Linked DNA regions of Aromatoleum petrolei. The protein of the gene in region 2 interacts with the protein of the main gene of each other region in a pairwise test. Links are inferred from orthologs where the notes say so. Each region holds a gene or a part of one and is shown on either strand. Other genes may lie near its edges. The genes, in order: ToN1_RS13635 and dsbD.

Evidence for each region.
Region 1: the proteins of dsbD (region 2) and ToN1_RS13635 interact in binary tests that used the Escherichia coli proteins (3 or more experiments, as listed by UniProt). The link is inferred for Aromatoleum petrolei from one-to-one orthologs.

Annotation. Positions count from the first base shown.
Region 1 is NZ_CP059560.1:2,983,307-2,986,339, reverse strand. The notes cover bases 243-2,962. They hold ToN1_RS13635 (DsbE family thiol:disulfide interchange protein), read right to left. Parts: upstream 2,041-2,962; coding sequence 1,444-2,040; downstream 243-1,443. Other genes in these bases: ToN1_RS13630 (heme lyase CcmF/NrfE family subunit), read right to left, coding at 2,049-2,962; ToN1_RS13640 (cytochrome c-type biogenesis protein), read right to left, coding at 963-1,439; ccmI (c-type cytochrome biogenesis protein CcmI), read right to left, coding at 243-966. In the rest of the region: more of ccmI, read right to left, coding at 1-242; more of ToN1_RS13630, read right to left, coding at 2,963-3,033. UniProt on the Escherichia coli protein: Involved in disulfide bond formation. Catalyzes a late, reductive step in the assembly of periplasmic c-type cytochromes, probably the reduction of disulfide bonds of the apocytochrome c to allow covalent linkage with the heme.
Region 2 is NZ_CP059560.1:3,122,939-3,126,237, forward strand. What follows is about bases 44-3,029. They hold dsbD (protein-disulfide reductase DsbD), read right to left. Parts: upstream 2,465-3,029; coding sequence 623-2,464; downstream 44-622. Other genes in these bases: ToN1_RS14235 (riboflavin synthase), read right to left, coding at 44-513; cutA (divalent-cation tolerance protein CutA), read right to left, coding at 2,555-2,911. Outside these bases: more of ToN1_RS14235, read right to left, coding at 1-43; ToN1_RS14250 (DUF2946 family protein), read left to right, coding at 3,038-3,299. UniProt on the Escherichia coli protein: Required to facilitate the formation of correct disulfide bonds in some periplasmic proteins and for the assembly of the periplasmic c-type cytochromes.

The DNA.
Region 1 (3,033 bases), 140 kb from region 2 along the record:
CAGGCGACCACGCAGCGTCAACGGTGCCGATGCGGCAGCCCCTTCCTCGCGTGCCGCGGGCGCCCCGCCGATTCCCGCCATCTGCGCACCGGCAGGCGGGCTAAGCGCGGCCATCCCTCCCTTGGCGCGAGCCTCGTTGATGCTCGCCAGAATCGAGCCGTACGCACCGTCACCGGGCTGCAGGGAGGCGAGGATCTTCTCCCACTGCGCGGAGGCGGTCGCATAGTCGTGACGGACGAACGCAGAGGTGCCGGAGAGGGCCAGCGCCTTGACGTGATTCGGCGCGAGTTCCAGCGCGCGCGCGATCAGTCGGTCGGGGTCTCCCTCGAACTTGCGGCCGGACGCACCCGCCAATAGATCCGCCCAATCGGCGAGGATGTCAGGATGATCCGGGATCTTCGTGCCGATCTTGGCCCAGGTCGCCAACGCGCCCTGGAAATTCTGCATCACGGCGAACGACCGTCCGAGCATCATCCAGCCCTGCACGTCGTCCGGCTGACGCTCGAGGCGATCGGCAAGCTGGACTACCATGGCCTGCATCTGCTCCGGCGTGATCTGATGACCGGCCTCGGGCGCAGGCCTGGCGCTGGCGGGATCCAATCCTTCGGGCGTGCCGAGGACCAGGTACACCGCCACAGCGAGAACGGGCACTGCAAATACCACGCCAAGCGCCCAGGCACGCGCGGGGGCGGCGTCGACGCCGGCCTCGGTGGTGCCGGCCTCCGTCAGCGCGCGTTGCTCGAGTTCCTCGCGGGAACGCTGGTACTCGGCATCCGCGATGCGGCCCGCGGCGTGGTCGGCCTCGAGTTCGGCCAGTTGCTCACGCAGCACGATCAGTACGGTGCGGACCTGTTCCTGACGTGCAGCATGTTCGCGCGCCTTTGCGCCCGCACCCAGCATGGGCGGGATCACAAGCAGCAGGGCGCCGGCCACCAGCAAGGTGGCCAGGATCAGGAAAACGGTCACGAGCGGGACTCCTGGGAAGGTTTGGCGGTGCCATCAAGCAGCGCGGCGGCGCGGGCGTGCTCTTCCGCGCTCAGGGGTGGCGGCGCCTCGCGCACACGCCTGCGCAGGCGCCAGCCGAGCCATCCGGCCCCGGCGACGAGCAATAGCGCCGGCCCGAGCCAGAGCAGCAGCGTCGTCGCGTTGAACGGCGGCAGGTAGAGCACGAAATCGCCGTAGCGGGCGACGAGATAGTCGACGACCGCCGCTTCGTCCTTGCCGGCGAGGAACTGCTCACGCACCTGGTTGCGCAGATCGACGGCCAGCGGAGCATTGGACTCCGCGATCGACTGGTTCTGGCAGACGAGGCAGCGCAGGTCGTGCGACAGGCGCATCACTCGCTCCTCGAGGGCAGGATCGTCGGCGACCGGCGCGGCTTCACCGGCATGGGCCGCCAAGGGCAGCGACAGGGCCGCAACAAGCGCCAAGCGGCGCATCAGCTCAGCTCGCACGCTGCAGCTCCGCAATCTTGGGCACCAGCACGTCGCGCAGCGACTCCGGGGTGATCGGACCGATGTGCTTGTAACGGATCACACCCTGCTGGTCGATCAGGAAGGTTTCCGGAACGCCGTAGACCCCGTAGTCGATGCCGATGCGTCCATCCAGGTCGACCGCGGACACCGTGTAGGGATCGCCACCATGCTCGACAAGCCACTGGCGGGCACGCTGGCGCGCGCTGGCCAATTCGGTCGCCGGATCCAGCCCCTTCACATCGAGTGCGCCGTCACCGCGCAACTCCTTGTAGTTCAGGCCAATGATGGGCACCGGGCTGTTGCGGGCGAAATCCACCAGGACCGGATGTTCGTAGCGGCATGAGATGCACCACGAGGCCCAGACGTTGAGGAGCCACACACGCCCCTTCAGATCCTCCGGAGCGATGGTCTTGTCCTCGGCCTGCAACTGCGGCACGCGGAACGCCGGCGCCGGTTTGCCGATCAGGGGTGAAGGCACCTCGCGCGGATTGAGTTTCAAGCCATAACCAAGAAAACCGGCCAACAGCAGGAAAATAAAGAGGGGGACTAGGAACTTCGCTTTCATGGAACCTCTCAGGCAACCTGGCGCGCCGCCCCGGCAGGGGCTTCGCGCTCGGCCAGACGGCGATAGCGGCGGTCGGCAGCGGCGAAGATGCCTCCGAGCGCCATCAGGGTGCAGCCGAACCAGATCCAGCTGATGAACGGACGGTAAAACAGGCCGACGACCCAGGCGCCATCCTCGAGCTGGTCGCCGAGGTTCACGTACACGTCGCGGAGCGGTCCGATATCGATCGAAGCCTCGGTCATCGGCATACCCTGCGCTTCGTAGAAGCGCTTCTCGGGCGTGAGCGTCGCGAACGTGACGCCGCCGCGGCTGACCTCGATCGTCGCGCGGGCCGCCGCGTAGTTCGGGCCGGGCGCATTGGACACGCCACGGAAGGTGAAGGTGTAGCCGGCCAGCTGCGCCGTATCGCCGGCCAGCATCTTGACCTGGATCTGGCTGTTAAGGCTGCCGACCATGGCAACGCCGATGATGAAGACACCGATCCCCAGGTGCGCGAGCCACATTCCCCACCATGCGGCGGGGATGCCGCGCAGGCGCGCCCCCGTGCCTGCCCCCGCACGATCGGAGAGGCGCTGCCAGAGGATCTGAACGCTGCCGATCAGGACCCAGGCCGCGAGTGACAGTCCGAGGATGGTGCGCCACGTGACATGTCCGATCGCGTAGGCCGCGCCAATGCCAAGCACGATGCTCGCTACCAGGCCCGGTCCGATTTTACGCAGGATGCGGTTGCCGTCGTCGCCCTTCCAGCGCACGAACGGACCAATCATCATCAGGACGATCACCGGGGTCATCAGTGGCACGAACACGGTCTCGAAGTAGGGCGGCCCGACTGAGATCTTGCCGAGATTCAGCGCATCGATGAACAGGGGATAGAGGGTGCCGAGCAGCACGGAGCCGCTGGCAACGGACAGCAGGACGTTGTTGCCGAGCAGCGCGGCCTCGCGCGACACGAGCCCGAAGCTGCCGCCTCCGGCCAGGGTGGGGGCACGCCAA
Region 2 (3,299 bases):
GTGCTTGAGATTGGTGACCGCGACGGTGTGCGGGATCAGGTTGATCGAAAATTCGGTGCCCTCGACGCGGTTCACGGTGAGGCTCACGCCGTTCACGGTGATCGAGCCCTTGCGCGCAATGTAGCCTGCAAGCGCGGCGGGGGCGCGGATCACGAGGTCGTGACTCTCGCCCACCGGGACGAAGCGGACGACTTCGCCGACGCCGTCGACGTGGCCGGTGACGAGGTGGCCGCCGAGGCGGTCGGCGAGGCGTAGCGCCTTCTCGAGGTTGACTTCGTTGCCGGCCTGGTCGAGGCCGGCCGTGCAGTTGAGGGTCTCGCGCGAGACGTCGAACTGCACGCGCGGGCCGTCCATCGCGATGACGGTAAGGCACACGCCGCTGTTGGCGATGCTGTCACCGAGCTGCACGTCGGAGAGATCGAGATCGGCCACGTTGACCGTCAGGCGGACGCCGTCCTGCAGGGGATCGATGCGTTCGATTCGGCCGCAGGCGGCCACGATTCCGGAGAACATGTTTTGGGAGGCGGGCGATTGAGGGAACGCCAATTGTAGGCGAAATGCAACCAAAAGCGATCGGAAGCCCGCCGCGATCGCTTCGGCGCCGTTCCCCGGCTTGCAGACCTCAGCGCAGCGCGCGATCGAGCACTTCGCTGAAGGCGTCCGCCTTCATGAAGCCGACGACGCGCAGGCCGTCGCGCTCCTTGCCCGCCGGGTCGAAGAAGATCGTGCCCGGCGGCCCGAACAGGTTGAAGCGCTTGAGCAAGGCCTTGTCGTCATCGTTGTTGGCGGTGACGTCGGCCTTCAGCAGCAGCATGCGGCCCATGCGCGCGGCGACATTCGGGTCGGTGAAGGTGAAGCGTTCCATCTCCTTGCACGACACGCACCAGTCGGCATAGAAGTCGAGCATCACCGGACGATCGGTGGACGCAAGCCGCGCATCGAGCTCGGCGATCGAGGCGACCTTCTCGAAGCGCGGCAGCTCGGCCGCGTTGGCGGTGGCGGCCTGCGCGCGCAGCACCGCGAGCGGCTGCAGCGGGTCGCGCGAGCCGGCCAGTGCGCCGATGAGCATTGCCGCACCGCCGATCAGCAGCACCACGCCGACACCCTTCCAGAAGCGCTGCCAGCCTTTCGCGTGCGGCGGCAGCGGGTCGATCGCATGCAGGAAGATGCCCGAGAACACCAGCAACGCCGCCCACGCGAGCATGGGCAGCAGCGGCGGCACGACGGGGGTGAGCAGCCACACCGCGACGGCCAGCAGCATCACGCCGAAGGCCTTCTTGACGCCTTCCATCCACGCGCCGGCCCTGGGCAGGACCGAGCGGGCGGCGACGCCGACGGCGAGGAGTGGCGCCCCCATGCCCAGCGCCATCGCGAACAGGGCCGCGCCGCCGAGTGCGGCGTTGCCGGTCTGCGCGATGTAGAGCAGCGCGCCGGCGAGCGGGGCGGCGACGCAGGGGCCGACGATCAGCGCCGACAGCACCCCCATCACCGCGACGCCGCCGAGGCTGCCGCCCTGCTGGTGACTGGCGGTGGAGGACAGGCGGCTCTGCAGCGCCGTCGGCAGCTGCAGCTCGTAGAAGCCGAACATCGACAGCGACAACAGCACGAACACCAGCGCGAAGGCGCCCAGCACCCAGGCGTTCTGCAGTGCGGCGGCCAGCATGGTGCCCGAGAGGCCTGCGGCGACGCCGGCGGCGGCGTAGGTGATGGCCATGCCCAGCACGTACACGAGCGACAGCACGAAGGCACGTCCGCGCGAGATGTCGTGGCCGTGGCCGACGATGATGCCCGACAGGATGGGGATCATCGGGAACATGCAGGGGGTGAAGGCGAGCAGCAGGCCGAAACCGAAGAAGCTCAGCAGCACCAGAGGGCCGCTGGCGTCGCGCAGCAGGCCGGCGATGCGTCCGCTCTCGTCGTCGGATACGCCGCTGCCGCCGGTCGCGGCGGCCGCCTGCACGGGCTTGTCGTCGCGCCCGAGCAGGCCGTCGAGGAAGTTGCCGCCGGTCTTCATCGGCTTGGCGAGGAGGTCGATGTCGGCGGTCTGCTCGTTGGGCGGGTAGCAGATGCCGCCGTCCCAGCAGCCCTGCACGCTGCCGAGCAGGCGGAATTTCGTCGTGCCTTCGGGCGCATTGACCGGCAGCAGGATCTTCACTTCCTTGCGGTAGGTCTCGACCTGGCCGAAGAAGTCGTCCTTCGTGACCTTGCCCGCCGGGCGCTGTGGCGTGCCGAAGCTGACAGTGTCGGGATCGGCGCGGAAGCGGAACTTGTCGGCGTAGAGGTAGTAGTCGCCCGCGATCTTGACGGTGACCTCGACTGTCTGCGGGTCGAGCGCCTGCGCGGAGAGCACGAAGGCCTCCTCGGGGCGCATCGGCGAGCCGCTGACCGCGCCTGCGGCGTGGGCGGGGACGGACAGCGCGAGGAGGCTCGCGAGCAGGGCAATCAGGGACAGGAGGCGGTGCATGGGTTCGTCGGCGTTGCGCGGTGGCGCGATTGTAGGGTGGCAGGGGCGGCAGGTCTTCGATATGGATCAAGACCTGCGACTTGCGCCTGCTCAGGAAGCGGTCGGGGCTGCGCTCTCGTCGTCCGGTAGCGGGGCGGTTTCCGCAGCGACCCAGTCGAGGTAGCCCGGCAGGCCGCGCATGACAGGGACCGCGACGATTTCCGGAAGTTCGTAGGGATGGTTCTCGCGGATCGCCGCCTCGAGTTCCGCGTAGCGCACGGGTGTGGTCTTGATCAGAAGCGGGACTTCCGCTGCGATCTCGAGCTTGTCCTGCCAGCGATACACCGAGCGGCAGGGCGCGAGGACGTTCACGCACGCGGCCAGGCGACGCTCGATCAGCAGCGTGGCGAGGGCGTCGGCGCAGGCCGCGTCGGGGCAGTTGGTGAGGACGACGAGTGCTTCGGTCATCGCGCGTTTCTCCGCATGGGCAAACGCGGGATTGTCCCAGACTCGGGCGCTGCGCGCATGCGCCGCAGGGTTCTGCCTGCGGGCGCGGCGCGCTATGCTGGGACTTTTCCGCAACTTCATCCCCCGATGACCTCTTGCCCCGATGTTGCCGCGTCCGCCCGCTGGCCCGACGTTCCCGCCTGCTACGACTGGCTGTCGCTAGACCGCCGCGGCACTTGGCGGCTGCGCGGCGAGGCGGTCGAGCATGCGGGACTGGCGGGCTTCCTCAACGCCAACTACGGCTGCGACGAGTCGGGCAACTGGCTCGTGCGCAACGGACCGCAGCGGGTGTACGTGTCGCTGGATTACACGCCCTGGGTGCTGCGCCTGCATCCGGACGGCAGCCTGA